DNA from 3 places in the Demequina muriae genome. Region 1 is predicted to be linked to each of the others. Evidence: predicted binding sites of a transcription regulator. Region 1 holds the regulator's gene; each other region holds the start of a gene.
What was found. Region 1 encodes HrcA, which represses chaperone genes, less so after heat shock. Its sites were predicted from a motif close to TTNGCACTCGNNNNNNNCGAGTGCNAA; they were not measured.

Region 1 (9,768 bases):
GAGTTCCCGGGCGGCAAGATCGCCGAGGTCCGCGAGCCCATCGTGAAGGCCACGATCCTCGTCCCGAGCGAGTTCATCGGGTCGGTCATGGAGCTGTGCCAGGAGCGCAGGGGCCAGATGGGCACCATGAACTACATCAGCGAGACGCGCGTCGAGATGCACTACACGCTGCCGCTGGCCGAGATCGTGTTCGACTTCTTCGACCAGCTCAAGTCCCGCACCAAGGGCTACGCGAGCCTCGACTACGAGCCCGCGGGTGACGAGGCAGCCGATCTCGTCAAGGTCGACATCCTGCTGCAGAGCGAGCAGGTGGACGCGTTCAGCGCCATCGTCCACAAGGACGCGGCCTATGCCTACGGCGTGTCCATGGTGGGCAAGCTGAAGGACCTCATCGATCGCCAGCAGTTCGAGGTTCCCATCCAGGCGGCCATCGGTGCCCGGATCATCGCGCGCGAGACCATCCGCGCCATCCGCAAGGACGTGCTCGCCAAGTGCTACGGCGGCGACATCTCCCGCAAGCGCAAGCTGCTCGAGAAGCAGAAGGCGGGCAAGAAGCGCATGAAGAACATCGGTTCGGTCGAGGTGCCGCCCGAGGCGTTCATCGCCGCGCTGTCCACTTCTGACGACAGCGCCGCCAAGGGCAAGAAGAAGTAGCGGTGGGCGACGCCCTGTCCGCCCCCTCCCTGTCGCAGCACGAGGGCGGCAGGCGCGACTTCGGCGTGTACATCCACGTGCCGTTCTGTGCGGTGCGGTGCGGCTACTGCGACTTCAACACGTACGCGCCAGGCGAGAGCGAGTTCTCCTCGCGAGACGACTACGTGGGTGCGGCGCTGGGCGAGATGGCGCTCGCTCGCACCGTGATGGCAGGCGACGATCGCCCGGCACGCACCGTCTTCGTCGGCGGTGGCACCCCGACCATGCTCGATGCGGGCGCGCTCGCCGCCCTGCTCGACGGGGTGTGCGAGACCTGGGGCCTTGCCGCCGATGCCGAGGTCACCACCGAGGCCAACCCTGACTCGGTGACGCGCGAGTCCTTGTCAGCCCTCGCATCGGCCGGCTTCACGCGGGTGTCGTTCGGGATGCAGTCCGCAGTGCCGCACGTCCTGGCAACGCTGGAGCGCACCCACCGGCCCGAGAACGTCGAGCGCGCCATCACGTGGGCCAAGGAGGCCGGCCTCGCGACCAGCCTCGACCTCATCTACGGCACCCCGGGCGAGTCGCTCGCGGACTGGCACGCGAGCCTCGACGCAGCGATCGCGCTGGAGCCCGACCACGTCAGCGCCTACGCCCTGGTGATCGAGCCCGGCACCCGCATGGGCACCCAGCTGCGCAGGGGCGAGATCCAGGCGGTGGACCTCGACACCCAGGCGGACATGTACGAGGCGGCCGATGCGCGCCTGGCCCAGGCGGGATACGCCTGGTACGAGGTCTCGAACTGGGCACGGACACCTGCAGACGCGTGCCGCCACAATGTCGCGTACTGGACCAGCCAGGACTGGTGGGGGATCGGGCCGGGGGCGCACAGCTACCTGGGCCCGCGCATCGGCGCGGATGGCGCCGATGCGCCCGCCGAGCGGTGGTGGAACGTCAAGCTGCCGCGCGTCTACGCGCAGCGTCTGCACGCGGGGGAGAGTCCGGAGGCCGAGCGCGAACCGCTCAGCCCGGCGGATCTCGCTCTCGAATCGGTGATGCTCAGGGTGCGCCTCGCGCAGGGGATGCCCATCGGGGACCTCCCCGAGACGCGCACTCAGGCCGTGGCCGCTCTCGTGGCCGACGGGGTGCTCGACGGCCGGGCGGCCATCGCAGGCATGCTGCTGCTGACGCTGCGGGGCCGACTGCTCGCGGATGCCGCAGTGCGCGCGCTCACCTGAGACAAGCGCACCGCAGCGTCGGATCAGCGGATGAAGCGGATCGTGAAGCCGATCGGGTAGTACTCGCCGGCATTCGCCTTGACGCCCGCGATGATCGAGATGACGAGCGCGTAGATTCCGTAGGCGAACAGCGCGGGCAGCGTGATGAGGAACCCGACGGTGAAGGTCACCAGGCCGATCACGATGGCGGAGATGCCCACCACGAGCAGCGTGAGCTGCAGGTTCAGGTTCTGCTTGCCGTGGTAGTCCACGAGGGCGCTGCGCTCGCGATACAGCAGCCACACCACGAGGGGCGCGACGAACGCGAGGGTGCCAGCGCTGAGGATGATCGCGGCGGCGGCGATGATGTGGACCAGCATCGCCCAGGTGCGAGCCTCTGACTCGAGCATCGGGGCGACGGTGGGTCCGGACGGCTGCGGAGAGTAGCCGGTGGGAGGCGGCCCGTGGGGCTCGGGCGCGCTCGGCGGGGTGGGGGTGCTGGGGGGTGTGTTCTCGCTCATGTGACCAGAGTGGCAGAGACGGCAAGGGCCCGCCATCGGTCTGACGACCGATGACGGGCCCTGAATTCCGTCGGGGTAGACCCCTGAGAACTACTTGACGATCGGCAGCGTGAACGGGTACTTGTACGGCTTTCCGCTGTTCGCAGCCATGGCGCCCTGGATGCCGAACACCAGTGCGGCGATGATCGCGGCGATCCAGATGATCCATCCGATGAACGGGATGACCGAGATGATGTACGCGATCGAGATGAGGATGCCGAAGTTGAGGGCCTTCTTGCCCTCCTCGTCGGCGAACGGGCTCTGGTCCTTGCCGATGAGCCAGAAGATCAGCGGGCCGAGGAAGCCGGTGAAGACCGTCGCGTGTGCGAGGGTGGCCATCGTGTACGGGTTCTGGCCCTGCGGCTGTCCGCCCGCGGCGGGCTGCTCGGGGGGCGGGGGAGTCGTGCTGTCAGTCATGCTTGTCTCACCACTTTGATCTCGTAGGGGTACGTCGCTGGATGCCCTCGTCGCACGGAGCGGAATGCCTGGAGGCACAGCGCGACCGCGACGATGAGGATCACCAACTGGGCCAATGTACCGAGAAACGCCAGCAAAGGCACGAGTTCTCGGACGAGCGTGGCGACCACGAACCCGGCAAGTACCAGGAATCCGAAGTTTGTCGCAGTTGCGGCTTCGCGCGCGGCCCACGGTTCGCTCCTGCGTCGCGACACGTAGACGATCCACGGCACGAGCGGACCGGCCATCGCCCCCAGGTGCGCGACGCTCGCCAGCGCGGTGTCCCGGCCGGGGGTGGCGACGGCGTCTGCGGGCTCCCTCATGGGGCCACGCTACCGTCCAGAGGTCCGCGTTAGAATTGGCACTCGAACCAGTCGAGTGCCAACGCGAACGGGTCCCCAGGGGGAGGTGTGTGAAGTGAGTGAGGAACGCAGGCGCGCCGTGCTGCACGCGATCGTCGAGGGCTACGTGTCCACGTCCGAGCCCGTGGGGTCGAGGGCGCTGGCGGCGTCGTCGGTGCTGGGGGTGTCGTCGGCGACGATCCGCAACGACATGGCCGCTCTCGAGGAGGACGGGCTCATCGCCCAGCCGCACACGAGCGCAGGACGCATTCCCACCGACGCCGGCTACCGCTCTTTCGTCGACCACCTCGCCGCATCGGCGCTGCAGGACCCCCACAAGCGCGCCATCCAGACGTTCCTGTCCGATGCCGTCGACCTCAACGACGTCGTGGAGCGGTCGGTCCGCCTGCTGAGCCAGCTCACGCGCCAGGTTGCGGTGGTGCAGTACCCGAGCCTGCGCGAGTCCGCGGTGCGTCGGGTCGAACTGGTGAGGATCGGCACGGATCGCGCGCTGGTGGTCGTGGTCTCGGCCGATGCCAGGGTCGAGCAGTCCACGATCTCGCTCGGCGGCGAGACCCCCGACGAGGAGTTCGAGCGCGTCGCTCGCGAGATCAACGAGGCGTCTGTCGGGCACACCCCTGCGGCACTCCAGCGTTCGCTCGACGGCTGGGTGGCCCGCCCCTCCCAGGTGGCGTGGGCCCAGTCAGTCGCCGATGCGGTGGTCGCTGCGGCGCGCGGCGGCACCGTGGAGCGCGTGGTCTTCGCCGGCGCCGCTAACCTGGCACGTGCGGGTGCGGGCTTCGAGTCGGATGCGATCGGCTCGGTGCTCGACGCACTCGAGGAACAAGTGGTGCTGCTTCGGTTGTTGCACGAGATGGCTGCTGATGGCCACGACATCGCCGTGCGCATCGGCGCCGAGACCAAGAACGAGGCTTTGGCGCGCACATCGATCGTCGCTGCGGGCTACGGACCGGGCGGGGACGCGACGTCCCTGCTGGGGGCGCTTGGCCCCACCCGCATGGACTACCCAGGGACGATGGCCGCCGTGCGAGCCGTCGCCCGCTACCTCTCAAGAGTCGTGGAGAACGAGTGAAGGACTACTACGCCACCTTGGGCGTCTCGCGAGACGCCTCCGAGGCAGAGATCAAGAAGGCCTACCGCAAGCTCGCGCGCGAGCACCATCCTGACGTGGCGGGCCCCGATGCGGGCGACCACTTCAAGAACGTGGCTGCCGCCTACGAGGTCCTCGGCAACGCCGACAAGCGCGCGCAATACGACCGCGGCGTCGACCCTCGCTCCGCGTCGGGCGGCCAGAGCGGCCCGCAGGGATACGGTTTCGAGGACATCTTCGAGCAGTTCTTCGGCGGCTCCGGCGGTCCGTTCGGGGGAGCGCAGCAGCGTGGCCCGGCGTCGCGGACCCAGCGCGGCGGGGACACCTTGGTGCAGACCACCGTCACTCTCGAAGAGGCAGTGTTCGGCGTCACTCGAGAGGTGCAGGTCGACCTCGCCGACAGGTGCGAGACGTGTCAGGGCTCGTGCTGCGCACCGGGAACGTCTCCCGAGACCTGCCGGCAGTGCAACGGCGCGGGCATGATTCAGCGCACCGCGCGATCGCTGCTCGGACCGGTCATGACGACGTCACCGTGCCCCGGCTGCGGCGGCTACGGCACGATCATCCGTCAGCCCTGCGCCGACTGCTCGGGCCAAGGACGCACGCACTCGCGTCACACGATCTCCGTCGACATCCCGGCGGGCGTCGAGACGGGCACGCGGATCCGGCTTCCGAACCGCGGCGACGCGGGCACGGGCGGCGGGTCCAAGGGCGACCTGTACATCGAGATCCGCGAGAAGCAGCACCCCACGTTCGAGCGGCGCGGGGACGACCTGCACTGCACGGTCGAGGTGCCGATGACCGCCGCGGCGCTGGGCGCAACCATGGGCGTCGACACCTTCGACGGCGAGCAGCAGATCGACGTCAGGCCCGGAACGCATGCCGGCTCGACCGTACGGCTGCGAGGTCTCGGTGTGGGCCGCCTCCAGCGCGGCAGCCGCGGCGACCTGTTCGTGCACCTCGACATCCAGACGCCAGAGGACCTGGACGACGAGCAGCGCGACCTGATGCGTCGTCTCGCCGAGCTGCGAGGCGAGGAGATGCCCGAGGCGACGCTCGCGCCCATCGGCGGCGGCGTGTTCTCGCGACTGCGCGACGCGTTCAAGCCTCGCTGACGCCGCCATGAGCGCCCCGGTGTTCCTCAGCGACGCGGCGGCCGATGCGCGCCCCGGCGACGTGATCGCCGTCACCGGTGATGAGGCGCGGCATGCGGTGACGGTTCAGCGCCGAGCCCCAGGCGAGACCGTCGACGTCGTCGACGGTGCGGGACGACGTGCCCGCGGCGTGATCGCCGAGACGAGCGCCGACCAGATGCGCGTGCGCGTGGAATCGGTGTCCAGCGACGATGACCCCGAGGTGGTGCTGGTGCAGGCGCTGGCGAAGGGCGGCCGCGACGAGCAGGCCGTCGAGGCCGCGATCGAGCTCGGGGCCACCCGCATCGTCCCGTGGGCCGCGTCCCGCTGCATCGTGCAATGGCGCGGGGCGAAAGCGGACAAGGCGCGGGGGAGATGGCAGTCGCTCGTCGTCGCCGCGACCAAGCAGTCGCGACGTGCGCTCGTCGCGACGGTGGACCCGCAGGTCTCGTCCGCTGAACTCGCTCGGCTCGTGCGCGATGCCGTGGCGCGCGGGGAGCGGGTACTGGTGCTGCACGAGTCGGCGACCGCCGGCCTCGCCACGCTGGCGTGGGACGGTTCGGCCCCGACGGTGTGGTTGGTGGTGGGGCCTGAGGGCGGCATCTCCGACGGCGAGCTCGCCGCGCTCACGGACGCGGGCGCCGAGGCCGTGGTGCTCGGGCCCCACGTGCTGCGCGCGTCGACGGCCGGTCCCGCCGCTCTCGCGGCGCTCGCGGTGGCCCGCGGCACCTGGCCCGGCGCCGACGGGTCCGACGACCAGGCCGACGGGGGCCTACGCTAGCCATATGAGTGACGACTGCCTGTTCTGCACGATCATCGCCGGTGACATTCCCGGCGACATGGTTCTCGAGACCGAGCGCGTGGTGGCCTTCCGAGACATCGCGCCCAAGGCGCCGGTGCATGTGCTGGTGGTGCCCCGCGCCCATGTGCCGAATGTCGCCGCCGCCGCCCGCGAGATCCCTGAGGTGCTCGCTGAGATGGCAGAGGTCGCACAGCGGATCGCGGACGCCGAATGCGGCGGGCAGTTCCGGTGGATCTTCAACACCGGCGCGCGCGCTGGCCAGAGCGTCTTCCACGTGCACGGTCACGTGATCGGCGGGGGCGAGCTCGATTGGAACCCCGCGTGAGCCCGAACCGCATCGTGGTGGTCGACGACTCGGCCGAGATGACCGATCTGATGGGCAGCGGCGACGCCGTCATGAAGGAGATCGAGCGAGCCTTCGAGGACGTCGACTTCCACGTGCGGGGCAACGAGATCACGCTGACCGGGGATCCCGCCCAGGTCGCTGCGGCCGCCACGGCGATCGAGGAGCTGCGCTCCGTGCGCTCGGCTGGCGTCCCGTTGACGCCGGAAGTCGCCCGCGAGTCGACTCGCATGCTGAGCGCGGCGCGTGGCGTCGCTGCGGCCGCGGCGGGGGCCGGGGACACGGGTACGGTGGGCACTTCAGGAGACGCTGTCGCGAGCCGCCCCGTCGACGTGCTGTCGCGGTCGATCCTGTCCAGCCGGGGCCGCACGATCCGGCCCAAGACGCACGGCCAGGCCGAGTACGTGAGGGCGATCGAGACGCACACCGTGACGTTCGGCATCGGCCCGGCCGGCACCGGCAAGACGTACCTCGCCATGGCGCAGGCCGTGGCTGCGCTCCAGGCAAAGAAGGTCAACCGCATCGTGCTCACCAGGCCGGCGGTCGAGGCGGGGGAGCGGCTGGGGTTCCTGCCCGGGGGTCTCAACGAGAAGATCGACCCGTACCTGCGTCCCCTGTACGACGCGCTGCACGACATGGTGGACCCCGAGTCCATCCCGCGCCTGATGGAGGCGGGGTCGATCGAGGTGGCGCCGCTGGCATACATGCGCGGTCGCACGCTCAACGACGCGTTCGTGATCCTCGACGAGGCCCAGAACACCACTCGCGAGCAGATGAAGATGTTCCTCACCCGCCTGGGCTTCGGCTCGACGATGGTGGTGACCGGAGACGTGACGCAGGTCGACCTCCCCGGCGGCACCCAGTCCGGACTGCGCGCCTCGCGAGAGATCCTCGATGGGATCGACGACATCGCGTTCTGCGAACTCAACGCGGACGACGTGGTGCGACACCGGCTGGTGAGCGACATCATCACGGCGTACGCCAAGCTCGACGAGCGCAACGCACCGCGCGGCGGCGGCCAGCACCGACGCTTCGGCCACCAAGGGGGTTCCGCATGATCGACGTCAACAACGAGACGGACGTGAGCGTCGACGAGGTCGAGTTCGCCGAGCTCGCCACGTACGTCCTGAATGAGATGCACGTCGCCGACGGCGCGGAGCTCGCGATCCTGTTCGTCGACGAGGCCGCGATGGAGCAGCTGCATCTGCAGTGGATGGATGAGCCGGGACCCACTGATGTGCTCAGCTTCCCCATGGACGAGCTGCGTCCAGGCACGGCCGATGCGCCCACGCCGGCGGGGCTTCTCGGCGACATCGTCGTCTGTCCCACGGTCGCGGCACGTCAGGCCGCGACGGCCGGCCACACCCCCGAAGAGGAGATGCTCCTGCTCACCACCCACGGCATTCTGCACCTGCTCGGCTACGACCACGCCGAGCCAGAGGAGGAGAAGGAGATGTTCGCACTGCAGCGACGTCTGCTGCTCACCTTCCTCGCGGGACGTGCCTGACATGGGAGACGACGCGACCACCGCCGAGACGCACCGGAGCGGTTTCGCCTGCTTCGTGGGGCGCCCCAACGTCGGCAAGTCGACGCTGACCAACGCGCTCGTAGGCGAGAAGGTCGCGATCATGTCCTCGCGCCCGCAGACCACCCGGCGCGCCATCAGAGGCGTCCTCACTCGTGACGACGCGCAGCTGATCCTCGTGGACACCCCCGGACTCCACCGGCCGCGCACCCTGCTCGGTGAACGCCTCAACGACGTGGTCCGCGAGACCTTCAACGAGGTCGACGTCATCGGCTTCTGCCTGCCTGCCGACGAGAAGATCGGCCCGGGCGACAAGTGGATCGCTCGCGAGCTCAGCGAGGCGCGTGCTCCCGTCATCGCGATCGTCACCAAGGTCGACTCCGTGCCGAAGGCCCGCGTGGCCGAGCACCTCATGGCCGTGTCCGAGCTCGCCGACTGGGCCGAGGTCATCCCGGTGAGCGCGGTGGAGGACATTCAGGTGGATGTGCTCGCCGACCTGCTCGTCAAGTACCTGCCCAAGGGGCCGCCGCTGTACATCGACGGCGAAATCACCGACGAGCCCGAGGACGTGCGCGTCGCCGAGCTGATCCGTGAGGCCGCCCTGGAGGGAGTGCACGACGAGCTGCCGCACTCGATCGCGGTGATGATCGAGGAGATGGTGGAGCCCGACTCCCCGGAGGCCACCAAGGACGTGCTCGAGATTCGCGCCCAGCTGTTCGTTGAGCGTGACTCGCAGAAGGGCATCATCATCGGCCACAAGGGCGAACGGCTGCGCGACGTGGGTGCGACCGCCCGTGCGGGCATCGAGCGACTGCTCGGCCGTCGCGTCTACCTGGACCTGCATGTCAAGGTCGCCAAGGAGTGGCAGCGCGACCCCAAGCAGCTGGGCCGCATGGGCTTCTGACGTGACCGACTACTCGCGAGAGGATGCGTTCGAGGCGCTCGGTGCCGCACGTGACTCGGGCAGCAGGCGGCGGTGCCGCGAATGCGGGTTCGTCAACGCGGGCACCACGGTGTCCTGCGTCAGCTGCGGGGCCGATCTTGTGAACCACGGGGGTGGGGCAACCACGACGGAGGGCAGAGTGTCGCCCTATTCATACGCGGACTTCGAGTCCAGAGGGCGCTTCAGAGGGCCGGCCGGTGCTCACAACCGCTCCATCGGGAAGCATCGGCTCGCGAACCTTCAAGCGTCGCTGCTCGCCGTGGCGATAGTCCTCGGGGCAGGGGGGCTTGCCGTGCTCGGGGCGAGCGACAACCTTGCTCTCGGGTCGACGCTGCTCATCGTGTCTGTGGTGATCGGGGTAGGGCTCCGCGTGTGGAGCATCGCGGAGATCGCAAGCGTGCGGCATGACGGTGACGGGCTCCCGCTGCGCTGACGGCCCGGTTGGTGAGCATCGGCTATGGTGAACGCATGCGTGCACGCTCGCTTCTTCTTCGTCGCCGCGACGAGGCCTAACACCAGGCCGGCTCCTCGTCGCGGAGGCTGTCGCGCCGGCTGACTCTTCAGCCCAGACCCCGACGAAGGACCCCAGACATGAGCGATTACTACACCTCGGGCGATCAGACGCCCTCGGCGATGCCCATCCAGAAGTACCGCCCGTTCCACGAGCAGATCACGGTGGACCTGCCCGACCGCACGTGGCCCGA
Region 2 (9,768 bases), 1.4 Mb from region 1:
GGTCCTCGTAGACGCCGGTCGCGGCGTTGAGGCCGTGACCGATCGGCAGTCCCTTGACCTTCTCGACCACGACGCCGCCCTCGAGGCCGGCGTTCACGGCGATCTGGCGCAGCGGTGCGGTGATGGCGAGCTCCACGATGCGAACACCGGTGGCCTCGTCACCCTCGAGGTGCAGGCCGGCGAGCGCCTTGGTGCCTGCCTGAATCAGGGCCACGCCACCACCGGCGACGATGCCCTCTTCGACAGCCGCCTTGGCGTTGCGCACGGCGTCCTCGATGCGGTGCTTGCGCTCCTTGAGCTCGACCTCGGTGGCCGCGCCCGCCTTGATGACGGCGACGCCGCCGGCGAGCTTGGCGAGACGCTCCTGGAGCTTCTCACGGTCGTAGTCCGAGTCCGAGTTCTCGATCTCGGCGCGGATCTGGTTGACCCGCCCCTCGACCTGGTCCTCTGCACCAGCGCCGTCCACCATGGTCGTGTCGTCCTTGGTGACGACGACCTTGCGGGCCTGGCCGAGCATGTCGAGACCAGCGCTCTCCAGCGACAGGCCGACGGACTCCGAGATGACCTGGCCGCCCGTAAGGACCGCCATGTCCTGCAGCATCGCCTTGCGGCGGTCGCCAAAGCCGGGAGCCTTGACGGCGACGACCTTGAGGTTGCCGCGCAGCTTGTTGACCACGAGCGCCGCGAGGGCCTCGCCATCCACGTCCTCGGCGACGATGGTGAGCGGCTTGCCCGCCTGCATCGTCTTCTCGAGGATGGGCAGCAGGTCCTTGAGCGACGAGATCTTCGACTCGACCAGCAGCACGTAGGAATCCTCGAGCACGGCTTCCTGGCGCTCGGCGTCAGTGACGAAGTACGGGTTGAGGTAGCCCTTGTCGAAGCGCATGCCCTCGGTCAGCTCCAGCTCGAGTCCGAACTGGTAGGCCTCCTCGACGGTGATGACGCCTTCCTTGCCAACCTTGTCCATCGCCTCGGCGATGAGGTTGCCAATGTCGGGGTCACCGGCGGAGATGCCGGCGGTGGCCGCGATCTGCTCCTTGGTCTCGATCTCCACAGCGGAAGCGAGAAGCTCCTCGGTCACGGCCGCGACCGCCTTCTCGATGCCCTTCTTGAGTGCGATCGGGTTGGCGCCGGCCGAGACGTTGCGCAGGCCCTCGCGGACGAGCGCCTGAGCGAGCACGGTGGCGGTGGTGGTGCCGTCGCCAGCGACGTCGTCCGTCTTCTTGGCGACCTCCTTGACGAGCTCGGCACCGATCTTCTCGAACGGCTCCTCGAGCTCGATCTCCTTGGCGATCGAGACGCCGTCGTTGGTGATCGTGGGGGCTCCCCACTTCTTCTCAAGCACGACGTTGCGGCCCTTGGGGCCGAGGGTCACCTTGACGGCGTCGGCGAGGGCATTCATGCCCCGCTCCATGCCGCGGCGGGCCTCCTCATCGAAGGCAATAATCTTTGCCATGGGTCAGTAGTCCTCTTTCGATGCGTGGTGGCTCCGAGTCGCCCGCGACGGACGATGCCGCTCGAAGCGTTCCCTTCACGCCACGAACCTGCACCTCGACCCGGGAGCCGATTTTTAGCACTCTCATGTCGAGAGTGCTAAGTGCGATTCTGGCACTCTCCCCCTCCGAGTGCAAACCCTGCCCCGGCGGTTTCGCGTGAGGCATAGCGCCGATGCGCTCACCCAGTCGGGCGCGCGGCGGCGAGGCTACTCGTGGCAGCGGGGAGGAGGTCAGGCGCCCGGTTCTGACGCGAGCAGCACTTCGATCTCCGCACCGCCAGGGGTGTCATCCATCTCGACCCGGTCGATGCCCAGTCGCTCCGCGACGTCAGCGGCCGTGTCGGCCAGCCGCTCCTCGGAGTAGATCACGATGTTCGCGTCGTCTGGGATCAGGCTCGACGAAATGTTGTTCGCCTCGGTGTTGGTGTAGCCGCCGTCCACCAGAATCGCCTGCTGGTCGCCTGCCAGGCCCTGAACGCCGGCCCCGTTGCGCACGTGCACCTGTGCGTCGAACAGGATCGCGGGCTCGGGTTCCTCCGTCTCGCTCGGCGTGGGAGAAGGCTCCGGGGCCTCAGACTCGACGGGCGGCTGAGCAGTGGCCGTGGGGCTCGGCGTGCCGGACGGCTCGTCCGTGGGAGCCACGGTGACGGTCGGAGTGGGCGATGGGTCAGCCCCTCCCACGATGTCCCGGTTCCAGAGCAGTGTGGCGATGCCGAAGGCGACGGCGCCGGCGATGATGAAGGCCAGGAGCGGCGGGAGCACGCGGGTCCACCATGGGCGGGGGGCGCGGTGCACGCCGACGGGGCCGCCCTCGGCGGCTATCTCGTCGAACTCGTCGCGCTCATATTGCTGGGGCACGGGGTCACTCTAGCGAAGCGCGGCCGCATCGAACGCGCGCGTGGCGCGTCCGCGCTGGCGGGCCGACCGCATGCGGCGCAGTCGCTTCACGAGCATCGGGTCGAACGCCAACGCGGCCTGATCGTCGATCAGCGCGCCCAGCACCTGGTAGTACTGCGTGCTGCTCATGCCGAACATGTCGCGGATGGCGTCTTCCTTGGCACCTGCGAACTTCCACCACTTGCGTTCGAAGCGGAGGATCTCGGCGTCGCGCTCGGACAGCTGGTCGACGACTGGCGCGTCATCCACGCGTGCGACTTCACCCATGGGCGGCCTCCTCCTGCTCGTTGACGTGTCCATCAGACTACCGGCGAACTACACAGATGTCATTCAGACGCATCGGCCGCGAGCACGTCGCTACAGTGACGCGTATGTCGGAGGCGTGGCGCACTCAGGTCGCGGGCGACTGGGCCGAGGCCCTGGCGCCCGTGGCACCGCGTCTCGCACGCATCGGCGACTTCTTGAGGAACGAGATCGCCGCTGACCGAGGCTACCTCCCCGACGCACACGCAGTCCTCCGGGCGTTCGAGGCTCCGCTCGCCGAGGTGCGCGTGCTGGTCGTCGGGCAGGACCCCTACCCGACGCCGGGCGACGCGGTCGGCCTCAGCTTCTCAGTCGCGCCGGGCAGGCCGATGCCGCGGTCACTGGTCAACATCGCTCGCGAACTCCAGCAGGACACGGGTGAGACCCTGACCGACGGCGACCTCTCTCACTGGGCCGATCAGGGCGTGATGCTGCTCAACCGGGTGCTGACCGTCTCGCCCGGCGCTGCCGGCTCACACCGCCGTCGCGGGTGGGAGGAGGTGACCGAGCACGCGATCCGGGTGCTGGCGGAGAGGCCGGCACCGCTCGTGGCGGTCCTCTGGGGACGCGACGCCCAGTCGCTCGCTCCGATGCTCGACGGCGTGCCGCAGGTCGCGAGCGCCCACCCGAGCCCGCTCAGCGCCTCGCGTGGATTCTTCGGCTCACGGCCGTTCTCGCAGGTGAACACGCTCTTGGAGCAGCAAGGCGCACGTCCCATTCGGTGGGGCGAGCCGAGCTAGTTGCAGAAGCTCTGACCGGAGAAGTAGCCCGGAGCCGGGCCGTCCGAGATCTCGAGCGTTCCGCCCCACACGTTCTGCGACGTGCTCTGCATGGTCAGCGTGGGCAGCTGAGCGCACGAGTAGCCGGGCGCGAGGCCGATCCCGGAGTTGCTGTAGGTGCCCACCCACTGCGGCGTGAATCCCGGGAATGGCGGCTGCGCCAGGTCGAAGGTGACGCGCCACGTCCAGTTGCTGTTGGGCGGCTGCGTGTCCCACGTGACATTGAAGGTGAAGTTCCACAGCTGCGAGCCCTGGTGGCCCCATGGCGGGCCCCCGTTCGGCGACAGGGTCACGGAGCACGTCGCCGTGTCTCTGACCTGGCCGCCCGGGTTGATCGCCTGGCAGGTGGCCGCTGGGCCTGTGGCGGGAGGCGGCGCGGTCCATTCCGTCGGGAAGATCCAGCCGCCGATGCGCGCGATCACTGTGGCGACTGAGGTGGTGGCGTACGTCCCGACCCCGATCGCCAAGCTGCCTGCGGCCGTGCCAGCGCCCGAGGCGATGATCGTCCCCGACGCGTCGTGAACGAACACCTCGAGGCTAAGATCGTGGCATCCGGCAGGAATGCCGCTCAGGGCCACCGCTGACGCAGAGCCCGAGCTCGACGCGGTCGTCTTCACGACGGGCACGCCGCCTTCGTTCGCGGGGGCGCATGCCGATGCGTCGGCGAATGAGGTCTGCAGGCCGGCGAACACCGGCATCTGCGCGGCGCTCGCCGACGTGACGCTGAGACCCACCGCCATCGCGAGGATCGCGGTGGCCGCTGCCAGGATTCTGCGCATCACGCGCCGCTCGTCTTCGCGTCGTTGAGCGTCACCGGCGCTGCCTGGTCTGCCGCCTCGTCGTCCGCGCCGTCCTCTGCGCCGTCCTCAGGCTCGTCGTCGTCCTCGTCGCCCGCAGACGGCCACAGCGCAATCACCATCGCGAGCAGGATGACGCCGCACCACAGCAGCGGGTTGAGCAGCCACATGGTGACGACGCCGGCGTTCGGGACGTGCAGGTGCACGATCCCGCGCACCTCGGCGCCCGCGGGATAGAAGGGGTCGATGAAGTCGTTGTTGTCGCCCTGGAGCACCCACCCCGAGGCGGCGTCACCACCGATGATGCGGTGAACCACCTGGGCGCCTCCCAGGTCCTCAGGGGCGTAGATGATGACGTCCCCGATCTGCGGGTCACCCTTGCGCGCCACCACGAGATCGCCCGACGAGTACGTGGGTTCCATCGACTGGCCCGAGACGATCACGAGCGAGGTGCCGCCACCCAACGACGCGGGCCACAGAGCATAGACGGCGATGGCGAGGAGGACCCATGAGAGGCCCTGCACCAGCACGCGCCAGTACCGACGCACACGAGTGGCGTCGGTACTGGCGTCGAGCATGGCTGCCATCAGAGCCCGTCTTCTGCGACGGTCTGCTAGCCGATGATGACGACGACGTCGCCGAGGTCGGTCGCGATGTCGATCGCGTCCGCGGAGACATCTGCGGTGTAGGCGCCCGCGGCCACGGAGCCCGAGACGGAGGCGAGCTCGGTGCCCGCCGTGTTCTCGAGAACCACCGAGATGGGCTCGCCGTTGCAGCCGGTGTCGATCGCGCCGACGGTGAGGTCCGCGATCTCGAAGTCGGTGCCGACCTGTGCGTAGGTGTAGTCGACGGTGACGCCGTCGGTGTCGCAGGCGGCGAACGTGTCGGTGCCGATCGCGACCTCATTGGCAGCGTCGACGGTCAGCGTCGCAGCGGAGGCCACCGACAGGCCGGCGACGCCGACCAGGGCCAGTGCCAGTGCGGCGAACTTGCGCTTGTTGTGCTTCTTGGTTGCCATCTTCTAATCCCCATTCGTGAACCATGCTGGCCGCCCCGGGGGTGGATCCCCCGGGGCTCCCCCCAGCGACTGACTGTGATCTTGCGTCGCACGAAACGTTCTGTGTGACGCACGGCACTTCGTGAGAGGGGAGCGCGGAATGATTATGACGCGGGTTTCTGTCGGATCGACGAAACTTCCGCCACAATTGTTGTCGAAGAGCACGTTAGCAGGACGGACTCTCGCCTCAGCTGCGTGTCGAACGCCACCGCGGAGTCCACGCGCGGCTTCGATAACGATTAAGTCCGACACGTGTCGGATTCTGCTCTCGGTGTCGGATCCCTCTCATATGTCCGTTTCGGCCATGTCCGGCGCGTGAATGTCGGAGACCTCACACTTTCGTGCTGAGGCATCGGTTTCAGTAGGGCTGAGGTATCGATTTCAGTCCGGTGCTGGAGGGATCGAGCACGGTGGCGAGAGCACGGTGAGGATCGAGGGCACCGGGACGCGGAGCGCGTCTCGGACGGAGTCGCGGTGGAGCTGGCAGCGGGACTCGAACCCGCAACCCCCTGTTTACAAGACAGGTGCGCTACCAATTGCGCCATGCCAGCCTGCGGCGTGCCTGCACGCCGTCACAGCAGGATACCGGTGACCTCTCTGCGCTCAGACGCAACGAAGCCCCGCCAGCGATGCTGGCGGGGCTTCGAATGCGGGTGGTGCTACAGGCCCTCGATGTGCGACCGGAGAGCGCCGGGCTGGAAGTACGGGACCTCAGCCTGGTCGAGCATCACGCGATCGACCATCACCGCGGGCGTGCCGGGCACGCCGTCCTGGGACGAGCGGTCGGTGGCCGCGATGACCCACTTCGTGAAGCGGCCGTCGGCAAGCGTCCCCGCCACGTCCTCGGGCACGCCGGCATCGATCGCGATCTGCTCGATCTGCTCGTCGCTGAGGCCCGTGGTGCCCTCGGCGGGCTGGTTTTGGTACATCGCGCTCATGAACGGCACGATCTGCTCGGGAGCGGCGTCGGCGACCGTCGCGGCGGCGTTGGCGGCGCGGGTCGAAAAGTTGCTGCCCTGCGAATAGTGGTCGAGGATCGAGATCGGGTGGACGTACAGCTGGATGTCGCCGGCCTCGCGCATCGCGTCGATGTCGTCCTTGTTGATCTCCTCGAACTGACCGCACACGGGGCACATGAAGTCCTCGTAGATGTCGAGGCGGGGCGCGTCCTCAGGCGCCTCGCCGCCCGCTGCACCATCCATCCCGATGAGGATGCCGCCGGTCTCGTCGGCGCCCACGGGTGCGACCGCGTCGCCGGACTCCAGGTCAGGCACCGATGCCTGCTGAATGATGTACCACACGATGCCGCCGAAGATCAGGGCGACGACTGCGACGCCGGCCACGATCAGCGCCACGGTGCGACGCTCCTGCGCCTTGACCTGCTGCTGCGCCTGCTTGCGCGCTGCGGCCACCTTGTCGTTCGTGCCGGTCTCTTTGTTCTTGGCCATGAGTCTTCTTCCTGGTCTCGGTTGAGTGAGAATTCTAAGGTGCGGGCTGAGGCAGAGGTTGAGGCGCGAGCCAGCCGTCCACGGAGAAGCGGCTCCGCGGCCAGATCGCGAGGTAGGTGCCCAACGCGATGAACCCCAGCCGTTCAAGCAGGTGGACGGGGTAGTTGGTCTCCCCCTCCGCGACCTCGCCGCCACCACCGAAGCAGCCGCAGTCGATCGTCAGCCCGGTCGCCCAGGCCCAGATCACGCCGGTGAGGAAGGCGGCCATCATCACCAGCCACACGATGGACGCGAGCCGAGTGAAGGCCCCCACCAGCAGCAGCAGCGCGAGTGCCAGCTCGACGAACGGCAGCATGGTCCCCGTGAAGGGAACCACGGCCTCGGGTAGCAGCCGGTAGGCGCGCACCGCCCGGATGGATTGGGGAATGTCGACGAGTTTGGGGAGCGCGGCGGCGATGAGAATCCCTGCCATGCCGAGCCGCACCACCAGGCTGAGCCACGGCTGCACCGCGCCGAACCGTTCCCTCGCTGCCATCGCACCCTCCGGAGATGGACGCGCCACGGCCTCGTGAGCTCGCGGTCGCATCGACTCGCCAACGTACCGCACGAGCCCTCTGTTCCCCGCCTGCCTCCTGCTAGACGAGCAGTTCAGGAGCGGGCCACCACCACGGTGGCGCATCCAGGTACACCGCGAGCACCACCACTCCCAGTGCCGCGAGTCCGACGAGCGTCCAGGCGACGGCGACGCCGCGGGTGGGCGCGAGCGCCGACGCCACGCGCCGGCCGCCCTCACGCGTCATCTCCATCCACGGACCCCACCACAGCACCCCCGCCATGACCACGGCTCCGACCGCGAGCGCCCCGGCATGCCCCCACGTCTCGGTCTCGGCCGATGCGGGCGCCAGCCACTCCTCGCCGACGATCCACCAGCACAGCGCGGTCACCCCGCCGCCGGCGGCGATCGCGACCGCCGCGGCCGGAAGGGTCTCGCCCAGGGAGCGCAGCAGGTGCCACGGGAGGCCCAGCGTGTACAGGGCCGCGTCACCGCGTCGTTCGCCGCGGCGCTGCCGCGCCACGTGCAGGCCGAACGCCCGCCGCTGCACAGCGCGCACCACGACGGCCACCAGCACCAGCGCGGCGGCGGCCACGAACGGCGCCAAGGCGGCCGATGCGGCGATCGCGAGCATCCACGCAAGGGTCATGATCGGGTGCCGCGGGGCACGCTCCAGCGGCACCTCGCCCGTGGCCGGCGCGGTGTCCCCCTCGTGGTCGTCCTCGCCATCGCCGGCGTCGCGCACGTCCCAGTCGGCCGAGTCGCCGCTCAGGCGCAGGTCCTCGCTGCTGACGGGGCTGCCGGGAGTCGCCGTCAGGGTCGCGGACGGGTCCGCGCTCGCCAGATTCCATGAGCCGTCGGCGGGCATCACCGACGTCGCCGCCAATCCTGGCGCGACCGCCGTCGGAGCGAGCTGCTCGCTGGAGCGAGGCAGCACCGTCGTGGCGCCACGCAGCGCGGAGACGACCTCACGCGGACTGGGACGCGCCCCGATGTCGCGGCCCAGCGCGGCCCTCAGCGCATCGGCGCCTGGTGCGTCGGGGATGCTGACGTCGGCCGAGAGGGTCCGCGAGATGGCGCCGGTGCCGGAGCCGAAGGGCGCGGCCCCGGTCAACGCGTACGCCACCGACGCCGCCCACGACCACCGGTCCGCGATCGGGCCCGGCTCCGCGCCGTCGATGACCTCGGGGGCGACGTATCCAGCGGTGCCGGAGACCAGCCCGTCGCGCGTGAGCCGCTCGTCGTGCTCCTGATGGGACAGGCCGAAGTCGATGAGGACAGGGCCCTCGGGGCTGATCATGATGTTCGACGGCGTGACGTCGCGGTGCACGACCCCCGCCGCGTGCACGGCCTCGAGCGCGGATGCGGTGCGATCGGCGAAGTCGGCGAGCGCCTCGCCCACGATCGGGCCGTGATCCTGGACGTGCTGCCACAGACTCACGCCGGGGATGTACTCGAAGACCACGAAGGTCTCGTCGCCCTCCAGCTCGGCGTCGAGGATGCGTGGGACGGCGGGGTGCCGAAGGGACTGCAGCGCATGCACCTCGCGCTCGAGCCGGCGTGCGGCCACCTCGTCGTGCCGCGCGTCGACGAGCTTGAGCGCAGCATCGTTGCCCGCGCCGTCGCGCACACGGTAGACCGCGCCTGAGCCACCCCGCCCGAGCGTATCCAGGACGGTGTAGCCGCCGATCTCTTCGCCAGTGTCGCGTTTCACCCCCGCCATGGACTCAACTTACCTTCCCCAGGGTTGGAGCGGCGCGACCCCTGTGGCAGGATGGAGGCACCCGCCGCATCGTTGCAGCGGGCAGTGTCACTGTGGACACCACATCGGCACTCTTCACCACGGATCGTCTGGCACGTACCTGCCAGTGAAGGGACCATCACCATGGCCACTGTTACTTACGACAAGGCGTCGCGGATCTATCCGGGCACCGAGCGGCCCGCGGTCGACAAGCTCGACCTCCAGATCGCTGACGGCGAGTTCCTCGTTCTCGTCGGCCCCTCCGGTTGCGGAAAGTCCACCTCCCTGCGCATGCTCGCAGGTCTCGAGGACATCGACGCCGGCAGCATCTGGGTCGGCGACCGCGAGGTCACCCACGTTCAGCCCAAGGACCGCGACATCGCCATGGTGTTCCAGTCCTACGCGCTCTACCCGCACATGACCGTCGCGGACAACATGGGCTTCGCGCTCAAGATCGCCAAGGTCGACAAGGCCGAGATCCGTCAGCGCGTCGAGGCGGCAGCCAAGATCCTCGACCTGACGGAGTACCTCGACCGCAAGCCCAAGGCCCTCTCCGGTGGTCAGCGTCAGCGTGTGGCCATGGGCCGCGCGATCGTGCGCCAGCCGCAGGTGTTCCTCATGGACGAGCCGCTGTCGAACCTCGACGCCAAGCTGCGCGTGCAGACCCGTACCCAGATCGCCGCTCTTCAGCGCCGCCT
Region 3 (9,768 bases), 610 kb from region 1:
GGCGGTGTCGGTCCCCCTGCGCAGGGACGACGGCAGCACCGCCGTGTACGAGGGCTTCCGGGTGCAGCACAACTTCTCCCGCGGCCCCGCCAAGGGCGGCCTGCGGTTCTCGACCGCGGTCGACCTCGACGAGGTGCGCGCACTCGCGATGTGGATGACGTGGAAGTGCGCTCTCGTGAACCTTCCCTACGGCGGCGCGAAGGGCGGCGTGGCCATCGAGCCGCGCGACCACTCCCAGGCCGAGCTCGAGCGCGTCACGCGTCGCTACACGTCCGAGATCCTGCCGATCATCGGGCCAGAGATCGACATCCCAGCGCCCGACGTCGGCACGGACGAGCAGACCATGGCGTGGATCATGGACACCTACTCCGCCTCCGTGGGACACACCGTCCCCGGCGTGGTGACCGGCAAGCCCATCAGCCTTGGCGGGTCACTGGGCCGGGCCACCGCCACGTCACGCGGGGTCGCGCACATCGCGCTCATGGCGATGTCGCTGCGCGGCATCGACCCCGAGGGCGCGACGGCCGCCATCCAAGGATTCGGCAAGGTGGGGCGCGGGGCGGCCCGGTTCCTCGCCGACGCGGGCGTGCGGGTGCAGGCCATCAGCGACGTGGACGGCGCCGTGTGGTCCGACGAGGGCCTGGACGTCCAGCGGCTGGGCGCGCACGCCGACGAGACGGGGAGCGTGGCGGACTTCGACGGGGCCGAGCAGATCGACCCCGCCAGTCTCGTGACGCTTGATGTCGACGTCCTGGTGCCTGCTGCCGTGGAAGGGGTCATCACCGCGGCGAACGCTGACAGGGTGCGCGCCTCCATCATCGTCGAGGGCGCGAACGGCCCCACGACGGCAGGCGCGGACGCGATCCTCGCGGAGACGGACGTGCTGATCGTGCCCGACATCCTCGCGAACGCCGGCGGAGTGATCGTCTCGTACTTCGAGTGGGCGCAGGCGAACCAGGCGTACCAATGGACCGAACGTCAGGTGAAGGACCGTCTCGAGGAGCGGCTCACCCGCGCGTGGCACGACGTGGTCGAGTACTCCGGGGTGCATCACATGTCCTACCGGCAGGCCGCGACGGCGCTGGCCGTGCGACGGGTGATCGAGGCGCACGAGCTGCGGGGCCTCTACCCCTGAGCCCTGCGCGCCCCACGAGTGCACGGCGGCACGTTGAGGCCCGGGAACGTGCCCTGGTGCACTCCCAGAGCGCGGCGAGCGCTGGAAGCGCGGGTCAGGAGACCAGCACGCGCCACAGCATCGTGAGCGACACCACCACGATCAGCACCCGCAGCACCATGGGGTGCACCCGCAGCAGGATGTGCGAGCCGATGTACGCGCCGATGAGCTGACCCACGATCATCACCCCGCCCACGAGCCACAGCACTTGGCCGGCGACGATGAACACGACGAGAGAGGCCACGTTGGTGGCGAAGTTGAGGGTCTTGGCGATGGCGGTGGAACGCCTGAGCGGCAGCGCGCGCAGCGCGACGCCCGAGAGTGCGTAGAGCGAACCGGTGCCCGGCCCGAACGCTCCGTCGTAGGCACCGATCGCGGGCACCAGCGTCGCGTCGTAGGTGGCGGCGCTCATCCGCGGCTCCGGCGGTGGCTGATGAGAGCGCGGGACGAACAGGAAGTACGCCGCGATGAGCGCCAGCACCACGGGGATGACCACCTCGAGGGACGCCACGGGGACGAACAGGATGGCGATGGTGCCGAGCACGGAGCCCAGGAAGGCCCACAGCATGGGCCACCTGACGTCCGCCCACCGCACCCCGTGCCGACGAATCACCTGGTACGTGGCCATGCCCGTACCCGCGGGAGCCTGCAGCTTGTTGGTGCCGAGTGCCTGCAGCGGCGGCACGCCGGCGAGCAGCAGTGCGGGGACCGTGATCAGTCCCCCACCGCCCGCGAGCGTGTCGAGGCAGCCTGCGACCAGGGCGACGACCGCGAGGATGGCGAGCGCCTGCCAGGTGATCTCCACCGGCTAGCGCGCTGACACTAGGAGCGGCCCTGGTAGTTGGGGGCCGCGACCGTCATCTGGATGTCATGAGGGTGGGACTCCTTGAGCCCCGCCGGCGTGATGCGCACGAACTTGCCGCGCTCGCGCAGCTCGTCGATGCTGCGCGCGCCGACGTAGAACATCGACTGACCCAGACCGCCCACGAGCTGACGCGCGACGTCGCCGAGGTTGCCCTTGAACGGCACACGGCCCTCGATGCCCTCGGGGATCAGGTCGTCATCACTGGGGGCATCCGACTGGAAGTAGCGGTCCTTGGAGTACGAGACGCGGCCACGCGAGGCCATCGCTCCCATGGAGCCCATGCCGCGATAGCTCTTGTACTGCTTGCCGCTCACGAGCACCAGGTCGCCCGGAGCCTCGGTGCAGCCGGCGAACAGCGAGCCCAGCATCACGGACTCCGCGCCGGCGACGAGCGCCTTGGCGATGTCGCCCGAGTACTGCAGTCCGCCGTCGGCGATGACGGGCACGCCCGCGGGGCCGGCGGCCTTGTAGGCCTCGTAGACGGCGGTGATCTGCGGCACTCCCACACCGGCGACCACCCGCGTGGTGCAGATCGAGCCCGGGCCCACGCCCACCTTGACGGCGTCGACGCCGGCGTCCACCAGCGCCTGGGCGCCCTCGCGGGTCGCGACGTTGCCGCCGATCACCTGCACGTGTGAGGTGGCCGGATCCGACTTGAGCCGGGCGATCATGTCGATCATCGCCTGCGCGTGACCGTGCGCGGTGTCGACGACGAGCGCGTCGACGCCCGCCTCGACGAGCGCGACCGCCCGCTCCCAGGCGTCGCCGAAGAACCCGACCGCGGCGGCGACGCGCAGCCGACCGTGCTCGTCCTTGGTGGCCTTGGGATAGCGCTCGGTCTTGACGAAGTCCTTGACCGTGATGAGTCCGGTCAGCCGCCCCGAGTCATCGACCAACGGCAGCTTCTCGATCTTGTGCACGCCCAGCAGCTCGGCGGCCTCATCGTTGCTCATGCCCTCGCGACCGGTGATGAGAGGCATGGGCGTCATGACGTCGCGGACCTGGCGCGACTCGAACTCGCGCGGGTTCACGAACCGCAGGTCGCGGTTGGTGATGATGCCCAGCAGCGTGCGGTCCTCGTCCACGACGGGCAGTCCGGACACGCGGTACTTCCCGCACAGCGCGTCGAGCTCGGCGAGCGTCGCCTCCGGGCCCACCGTCACCGGGTCCGAGATCATGCCCGACTCCGAACGCTTGACGATCTCGACCTGGTGCGCCTGGTCGGCGATCGACAGGTTGCGGTGCAGCACCCCGATCCCGCCGTGGCGCGCCATCGCGATCGCCATGCGCGCCTCGGTGACGGTGTCCATCGCCGCACTCAGCAGGGGGATCTCGATGCGGATGTCGCGCGTCAGACGCGTCGACGTGTTCACCTCGGACGGGATGACGTCGCTCTGGCCCGGCAGCAGCAGCACGTCGTCGTAGGTGAGTCCAGTGAAACCGAAGGGGTCGTGATCAGCGCTCGCCATGGGCAAAGTCTACGGCCCGACCCCGGGCCCGGCGCGCACACGGTCGGGCGCATCGCGCCACGCCCCAGCCGGGCGATCACTCGTCACCGAGCATTCATCCCCTCGTCCGTCACTCGGGACTAGCCAATCGGCCACCACGGGAGTATGAATGGAGGTAACGGGCGCATCGTTATCTTTTCGTTATCGGGTATTGACGTTTCCGATTCGTCCGGATTACGGTGATTGCACTAGTCGCGTTCGGCTCAACGACGAGCCGGTGATGGAGACACGACCCAACGTAGGGAGCGAGATGGACACCATCGCGAAGTTGCCACCCCCCACGCAGGACCAGTGGGAGTGGCAATACGAAGGCGCGTGCCGCGAGGCAGACACGGATCTCTTCTTTCACCCCGAGGGCGAACGCGGTGCCGCGCGGCGACGGCGAGCCGAGGCCGCCAAGGAGTACTGCCAGCGCTGTCCTGTGCTCGACACCTGCCGCGAGCGCTCCCTGAACGCGCGCGAGCCGTTCGGCGTCTGGGGTGGCCTCAGCGAGGACGAGCGACACGCGATCCTGGCCGGGCGCCTCAAGCAGGCGAGCTAGCCGGCCGGCCCGCGCATCGGCCGGACATGAGAAAAGGCCCCGGGGTTCTCCCCGGGGCCTTCGCTCTTTGCTGTCGCTTAAGACACGACGCCCAGCAGGTCGCGCGCCGACAGGATGAGAACATCCTGGCCGCCGTACTTGACCTCGGTGCCGCCGTACTTGCTGTAGATGACCTTGTCACCCACCGCGACGTCGATCGGAATGCGGTTGCCGTTGTCATCGACACGACCCGGGCCCACCGCGAGGACTTCACCCTCCTGGGGCTTCTCCTTGGCGGCGTCCGGGATCACGAGGCCGGAGGCGGTGGTCTGCTCGGCTTCTGCCGGCTTCACCACGACCTTGTCCTCAAGAGGCTTGATAGAGACCGACACTGCGGACCTCACCTTCCATTCATCCAAGTTCGATACGTGGATCGCGGCCCTCATCGCTCCCTGCCGTCGCGGGGGTCAAGGTGCGGATCGGGTGCCACGTACTCCGTTCGGAGCACTGTCAGATTAGCACTCGCACCTGGTGAGTGCTAACTCTGCGGGCGTTCGCTGGGCGCGAAGTGGAGCGTGACAGGATCGACCCATGGACGCCGTCTCCGCACGCCTGCTCGTGTCACCCGAGGGCCGCGCACTCATCGACTCCCTCCCACCCTACGACGGCGCGCGCGCGATCACCCTGGGAGCCGAACTGCGCGCCCACGGCGCCGACCCCGGCCTGGTGGCAGCCGCGCTCACCCAATCGCGCCTGCGGGCCGATGCGGCGGCCAAGTTCGGCGACTTCGCCTCAGGGATGCTGTTCACTCAGGACGGCCTGGAGCAGGCCACGCGCCTGCAGGTCGCGGCCGAGCATGCGCGCCGCTTCCGCGATGCGGGCGTGCGGCGCGTTCACGATCTCACCGCAGGAATCGGCGCCGATGCGATGGCGCTCGCGGCCATGGGGCTCGAGGTCACGGCATTCGAGATCGATGAGGCGACCGCGCTCATCGCCGACCACAACCTGCGCCACTGGGATCGGGCTCGCGTGGTGCTCGGGGACGCGATGACCCTCGCGCCCCAGATCGAGGCCGACGGGGTCTTCGCGGACCCCGCCCGCAGGACCGCCCGCGGTCGCCGCCACGACCCCCGCGACTACGCTCCCCCGCTCGACGACGTGCTCGCGCTCCGGGAGCGCTTCCCGGCGCTCGGGGTCAAGGTGGGGCCCGCGATCGACCACTCGCACGTGCCGACCGGCGTGGAGGCCCAGTGGGTCAGCGTTGATGGCTCCGTGGTGGAGGCGGCGCTGTGGTGCGGACCGCTGGCGCAGGAGCCCGGGCACACCGCCCTGGTGATCGGAGCGGACGGTGCGCATCGGCTCGCCGGCACCACCGACCGCGCCGACGCCGGAGCGCTCGGCGACTACGTGTACGAGCCCGACGGCGCGGTGATCAGGGCCGGGCTGGTCGGCGAGCTGGCGCACCTCACCGGCACGCACCTCCTTGACCCGACCATTGCGTACCTCACCTCCGACTCTCCCCTCGGGAGCCCGTTCGTCCGCGGCTATCGCATCCTCGAGTCGATGCCGTTCAAGGTCAAGCCGCTGGCCGCCGCGCTCCGTGCGCGCGATGTCGGCACGGTCGACATCAAGAAGCGGGGCGTGGATGTCACGCCGGAGCAGCTTCGACCGCAGCTGAGACTCCAGGGGTCAGTGCGTCTGACCGTGATCGTCACCCGGGTCGCGGGACGACGCACTGCGCTGCTGGCGGAACCGCTCGCGCAGCAGTGACGGGAGCGGTCAGCACACGTCGAAGGGCACGTCGACGTCGACCGGCCATTCGCCGAGCGGCTCGACGTCGCCCACCAGCACATCGGCCAGCCCGGCGAGCGCGCCGACGCTGCGGCCGTACAGCCCCACGTACACCGTCGCCTCGGAGGCGCTGAGGCCCCACGGCCCGGCCATCGCGACCACGACGTCGGCGCTGGCGCTCGACTCATCGCCTCCCATGAGGACGATGCGCGTGCCCTCGTCCCCCACGGTCACGCCGCGTGCCTCCAGCGCTGCGGCGAGCGCGGCGCGGTCGCCGTCCCACCCTCCCGCAATGGTGACCGTCTCTCCCACGAAGGGCGCCGAGCAGTCGCGCGCCGCGACGGTCGCGCCCGCGGCGGACAACTCGCGGGCGTAGTCGCGGCCCTCATCGGCCTCGGGCTCGATCGCCGACTGCCAGCGCGACAGCAGGATCATCCGCGCCGCGGCCTCGTCCAGGCGCTCACGCGGCACCTCTCCCCTGTCCACGGCCGCCACGATGGCGTCCCGTGCCACGCGCGGATCAGGCGGCATCAGCAGCAGGTCGGCGCCCGCCGCGAGAGCCGCGACCGCAGCCTGCCCCGAGCTGTGAGTGTCCTGGATCGCACCCATGTTGAGCGCATCGGTCATCGCGACGCCCTCGAAGCCCAGCACCTCGCGCAGGTATTCATACGCAGCGGGCTCGAGGGACGCGGGACCGTCCCCCCATTCCGGCAAGGCAATGTGGGCCATCATGACGGCGGGGGCACCCGCCTCGATCGCCGACGCGAACGGGGCCATGTCGCGTGCCTCGAGGTCCGCGAGCGATACCTGCTGCACCGGCAGCTCGTCGTGCGAGTCCTGCGTCACCGACCCGTGACCCGGGAAGTGCTTGACCACGGGCACCACCCCGCCGTCGACGAAGCCCGCGAGCGCCGCGCCCACGGTCGCGGACACCCGCTCAGGGTCAGAGCCCGCCGAGCGCGCCCTGATGGTCGGGTCCGCCAGCCCCACCGTCGCATCGGCCACCGGGGCGAAGTCGACAGTGAAACCCATCGCGTGCATGTCGACGGCCGCCTGGGCGTACACGCCTCGCACCGAGGCCTTGTCGCTCGCGGCGCCGGCGGCCATGAAGCTCGGCAGGTCGGGCATCAGCCCGCGGAGGCGCGCCACCGCGCCTCCCTCCTGATCGACCCCCACGATCGCGCCCCAGTCACGAGCCCCGGAGTCGGCGCCTGCCTGAGCGGCGCCTGTCAGCGCCCGGACCCCGTCCACGTCGGTGACAGCGTCCGCCATGACGATCACGCCGCCCAGAGCCAGTGAGGCCACCAGGTCCTCCGTCGCCTCCGGTGAGGGGGATGCGATCGATGCCACGATGACCTGGCCCGCGGCCTCCTCGAGCGGCAGCGCCCTGGCAGTCTCGAGCGCGGCGTCCCACTCGTCTGCGGTGGGGCCCCACGCGAGGTCGGGCGGAGGCGGCGACGGCGTGGGGCTCGCAGCGGCCGATGCGGCAGGCGACGGGGTGACGGACGGTGCCGTCTCGATCCGCTCGCCGGCGTTCTTCTGCGCCGCGGGCCACCAGGCCACGGACACGAGCAGTGCCGCCACCACGGTGGCGGCACCGATGCCGACGGCTGCGGAGCGTCGTCCCGCCACGACGCTAGACGGAGACCGTCGTGAGCGGCATGGACGAGTCCACCCCAATGCCGAGATCGCTGGCCACCCCGCCATTGCGCATCACCGCGGAGCCGAGCGCCGCGATCATCGCGCCGTTGTCCGTGCAGTAGCGGATGGGCGGGATGCGCACGTCGATCCCCGCAGCCTCGCCGCGCGTGGTGGCCATGTCGCGCAGCTGGGAGTTGGCGCTGAATCCGCCGCCGATCACCAGCGTCTCGACGCCGTGCTCGCGGCACGCGTCGAGCGTCTTCATCATCAGCACGTCCGCGACCGCATCGGCGAACGAGGCCGCGACGTCGGCCACGGGGATCTCGCGCCCCGCGTCCTGTTCGGCCTCCACCCACCGCGCGACGGCGGTCTTGAGTCCGGAGAACGAGAAGTCGTACGCGTGCGTGGCCTTGAACTTGGGGGCCGTGAGCGCGCGCGGGAACGGGATCGCCGTGGGGTCGCCCTCGCGGGCCAGGCGGTCGATATGGGGCCCGCCCGGATACGGCAGGCCCAGCAGGCGGCCCACCTTGTCGAAGGCCTCGCCCGCCGCGTCATCCAAGGTGTGCCCGAGCTCACGCACGGTCACGGCGGACCCCTCGATCAGCAGCAGCGACGTGTGGCCACCGGACACCACGAGCGACATCACCCGATCGGGGAACTCGCCGTGCACCAGCTCGTCCACGACAGCGTGGCCGATCACGTGGTTGACGCCGTACAGCGGGCGATCCAGCGCGAGGGCGAGGGCCTTGGCCGCGGCGTTTCCGACGGTGAGCGAACCCACGAGCCCGGGACCGGCGGCGACTGCGATCGCGTCCACCTCCGACAGCGTGCGGCCGGCGCGGTCAAGGGCCTGCTCGAGCGTGGGCAGGAAGGCTTCGAGGTGGGCGCGAGACGCGACCTCGGGCACGATGCCGCCGAACCGCGCATGCTCGTCCATCGACGACGCGGTGACGTCCACGAGGAGGTCGGTGCCCTCGACGAGGGCGACCCCCGTCTCGTCGCACGTCGACTCGATTCCGAGCACCAAGGGATTCACCCGGCAAGCCTAACCGCGGTCGCGGGCACCGCCGGGCGTGAGAGAGAATCGAAGGCATGCCCACCACCTCTTCCCTGGATGCCGACGCGCGCTCGCTGCTGTTCCTCGACGCGCGATCCAACGTCAACTTCGCTGACCGCCCCGTGCCCGCGAACGTCGTGCGCAAGGTGTGGGAGCTCGTGAAATGGGGCCCCACCGGCAACAACACCGTGCCGCTGCGCCTGCTCGTCGCCGAGTCCGACGAGGCCCGTGCCGCGGTCATCGCGAATGCGCTCGAAGGCAACCGCGCCAAGCTCGCGAAGGCGCCGCTGCTGGTCGTCGCCGCGCACGACGAGCGCTTCCACGACACCTTCGACGTCACCGGGGCCGGCACCGCGTCGACGTACGAGCGCCTCGAGGGCGACCCCGGTCGCCGCAGCAGCATGGCCCACTCGGGCGCGATGCTGCAGGCGGGCTACTTCATCGTGGGTCTGCGGGCCGCGGGCCTGGCCGTGCGCCCCTACGGCGGCTTCGACAAGGCCGCCATGGATGCCGCACTGTTCGAGGGCACCTCGTGGCGCTCGGAGGTGCTGTTCGGCATCGGCTACCCGCACGAGGACGATCACGGCGCGGGCGAGCGACGTGGGCGCCTGGGCGCCGACCAGGCGGTGAGGGTCGCGTGAGCGCGCCGCTCCCCACGGACCGGGTCGGGCGCGCGTTCGTCGCGGTCGCGATCGTCGAGGCCGTCACGTGGACCGGCCTCCTGCTGGGCATGCTGCTCGAGCACGTGCTGCACCTCACAGAGATGGGGGTGGCCATCTTCGGCCCCCTGCACGGCGCCGCGTTCCTGGTCTACGTCGTGGTCGCGGTCGTGGCCGCCACCCGGTTCCGGTGGACGCTGGGCGTGTTCGCGCTGGCCCTCCTGGCCGCCGTGCCGCCCCTCACCACCATCCCGCTGGAGCGATGGATGCGCCGCTCGGGGCTGCTGGTGCGCCCCACCGCCGACTGAGCCACGCCGCAGGCCCGACCGCCCCGCGCCCGCCTCACAAGTGTCGCAAGTGTCGATAGTCGTGCAGGACCGACCCCGGACGTGCACGCGGTTCGACACTTGCCGGGGACGGCGCCTCCGTCAGGACGGGTCGTCGAGCCGCACGCGCATCACCAGCGCGTCGAGGCCCTCCGGCTGGTAGTAGCGCCGACGCACCCGCACGTCCTCGAAGCCGTGGGCGCGGTACAGCGCCAGCGCCACCTCGT

Region 2: groL (chaperonin GroEL) is a predicted target of HrcA. The motif match lies at 1,571-1,597, and genes of this name have one in related genera.
Region 3: groES (co-chaperone GroES) is a predicted target of HrcA. The motif match lies at 4,583-4,609, and genes of this name have one in related genera.

Annotation. Positions count from the first base shown of each region.
Region 1 is NZ_JAUHQA010000001.1:2,317,431-2,327,198, forward strand. Features, by position in the region: gene lepA (translation elongation factor 4) at 1-654, shown strand, start outside; gene hemW (radical SAM family heme chaperone HemW) at 657-1,871, shown strand; gene QQX02_RS10875 (DUF4870 domain-containing protein) at 1,895-2,371, opposite strand; gene QQX02_RS10880 (DUF4870 domain-containing protein) at 2,462-2,827, opposite strand; gene QQX02_RS10885 (magnetosome magnetite crystal formation protein family) at 2,824-3,189, opposite strand; gene hrcA (heat-inducible transcriptional repressor HrcA) at 3,284-4,300, shown strand; gene dnaJ (molecular chaperone DnaJ) at 4,297-5,433, shown strand; gene QQX02_RS10900 (16S rRNA (uracil(1498)-N(3))-methyltransferase) at 5,441-6,232, shown strand; gene QQX02_RS10905 (histidine triad nucleotide-binding protein) at 6,237-6,578, shown strand; gene QQX02_RS10910 (PhoH family protein) at 6,617-7,654, shown strand; gene ybeY (rRNA maturation RNase YbeY) at 7,651-8,103, shown strand; gene era (GTPase Era) at 8,105-9,025, shown strand; gene QQX02_RS10925 (hypothetical protein) at 9,027-9,497, shown strand; gene leuA (2-isopropylmalate synthase) at 9,656-9,768, shown strand, end outside.
Region 2 is NZ_JAUHQA010000001.1:906,159-915,926, forward strand. Features, by position in the region: gene groL (chaperonin GroEL) at 1-1,456, opposite strand, end outside; gene QQX02_RS04180 (LytR C-terminal domain-containing protein) at 1,727-2,353, opposite strand; gene QQX02_RS04185 (DUF3263 domain-containing protein) at 2,363-2,659, opposite strand; gene QQX02_RS04190 (uracil-DNA glycosylase) at 2,764-3,435, shown strand; gene QQX02_RS04195 (hypothetical protein) at 3,432-4,256, opposite strand; gene QQX02_RS04200 (signal peptidase I) at 4,253-4,858, opposite strand; gene QQX02_RS04205 (hypothetical protein) at 4,885-5,289, opposite strand; tRNA gene QQX02_RS04210 (tRNA-Thr) at 5,804-5,879, opposite strand; gene QQX02_RS04215 (DsbA family protein) at 5,988-6,776, opposite strand; gene QQX02_RS04220 (MauE/DoxX family redox-associated membrane protein) at 6,811-7,311, opposite strand; gene QQX02_RS04225 (serine/threonine-protein kinase) at 7,412-9,052, opposite strand; gene QQX02_RS04230 (ABC transporter ATP-binding protein) at 9,215-9,768, shown strand, end outside.
Region 3 is NZ_JAUHQA010000001.1:1,709,458-1,719,225, reverse strand. Features, by position in the region: gene QQX02_RS08135 (Glu/Leu/Phe/Val family dehydrogenase) at 1-1,135, shown strand, start outside; gene QQX02_RS08130 (TSUP family transporter) at 1,230-1,979, opposite strand; gene guaB (IMP dehydrogenase) at 1,997-3,508, opposite strand; gene QQX02_RS08120 (WhiB family transcriptional regulator) at 3,798-4,088, shown strand; gene groES (co-chaperone GroES) at 4,166-4,459, opposite strand; gene QQX02_RS08110 (THUMP-like domain-containing protein) at 4,659-5,837, shown strand; gene QQX02_RS08105 (glycoside hydrolase family 3 N-terminal domain-containing protein) at 5,847-7,490, opposite strand; gene tsaD (tRNA (adenosine(37)-N6)-threonylcarbamoyltransferase complex transferase subunit TsaD) at 7,495-8,535, opposite strand; gene QQX02_RS08095 (malonic semialdehyde reductase) at 8,592-9,197, shown strand; gene QQX02_RS08090 (DUF3817 domain-containing protein) at 9,194-9,523, shown strand; gene rimI (ribosomal protein S18-alanine N-acetyltransferase) at 9,644-9,768, opposite strand, start outside.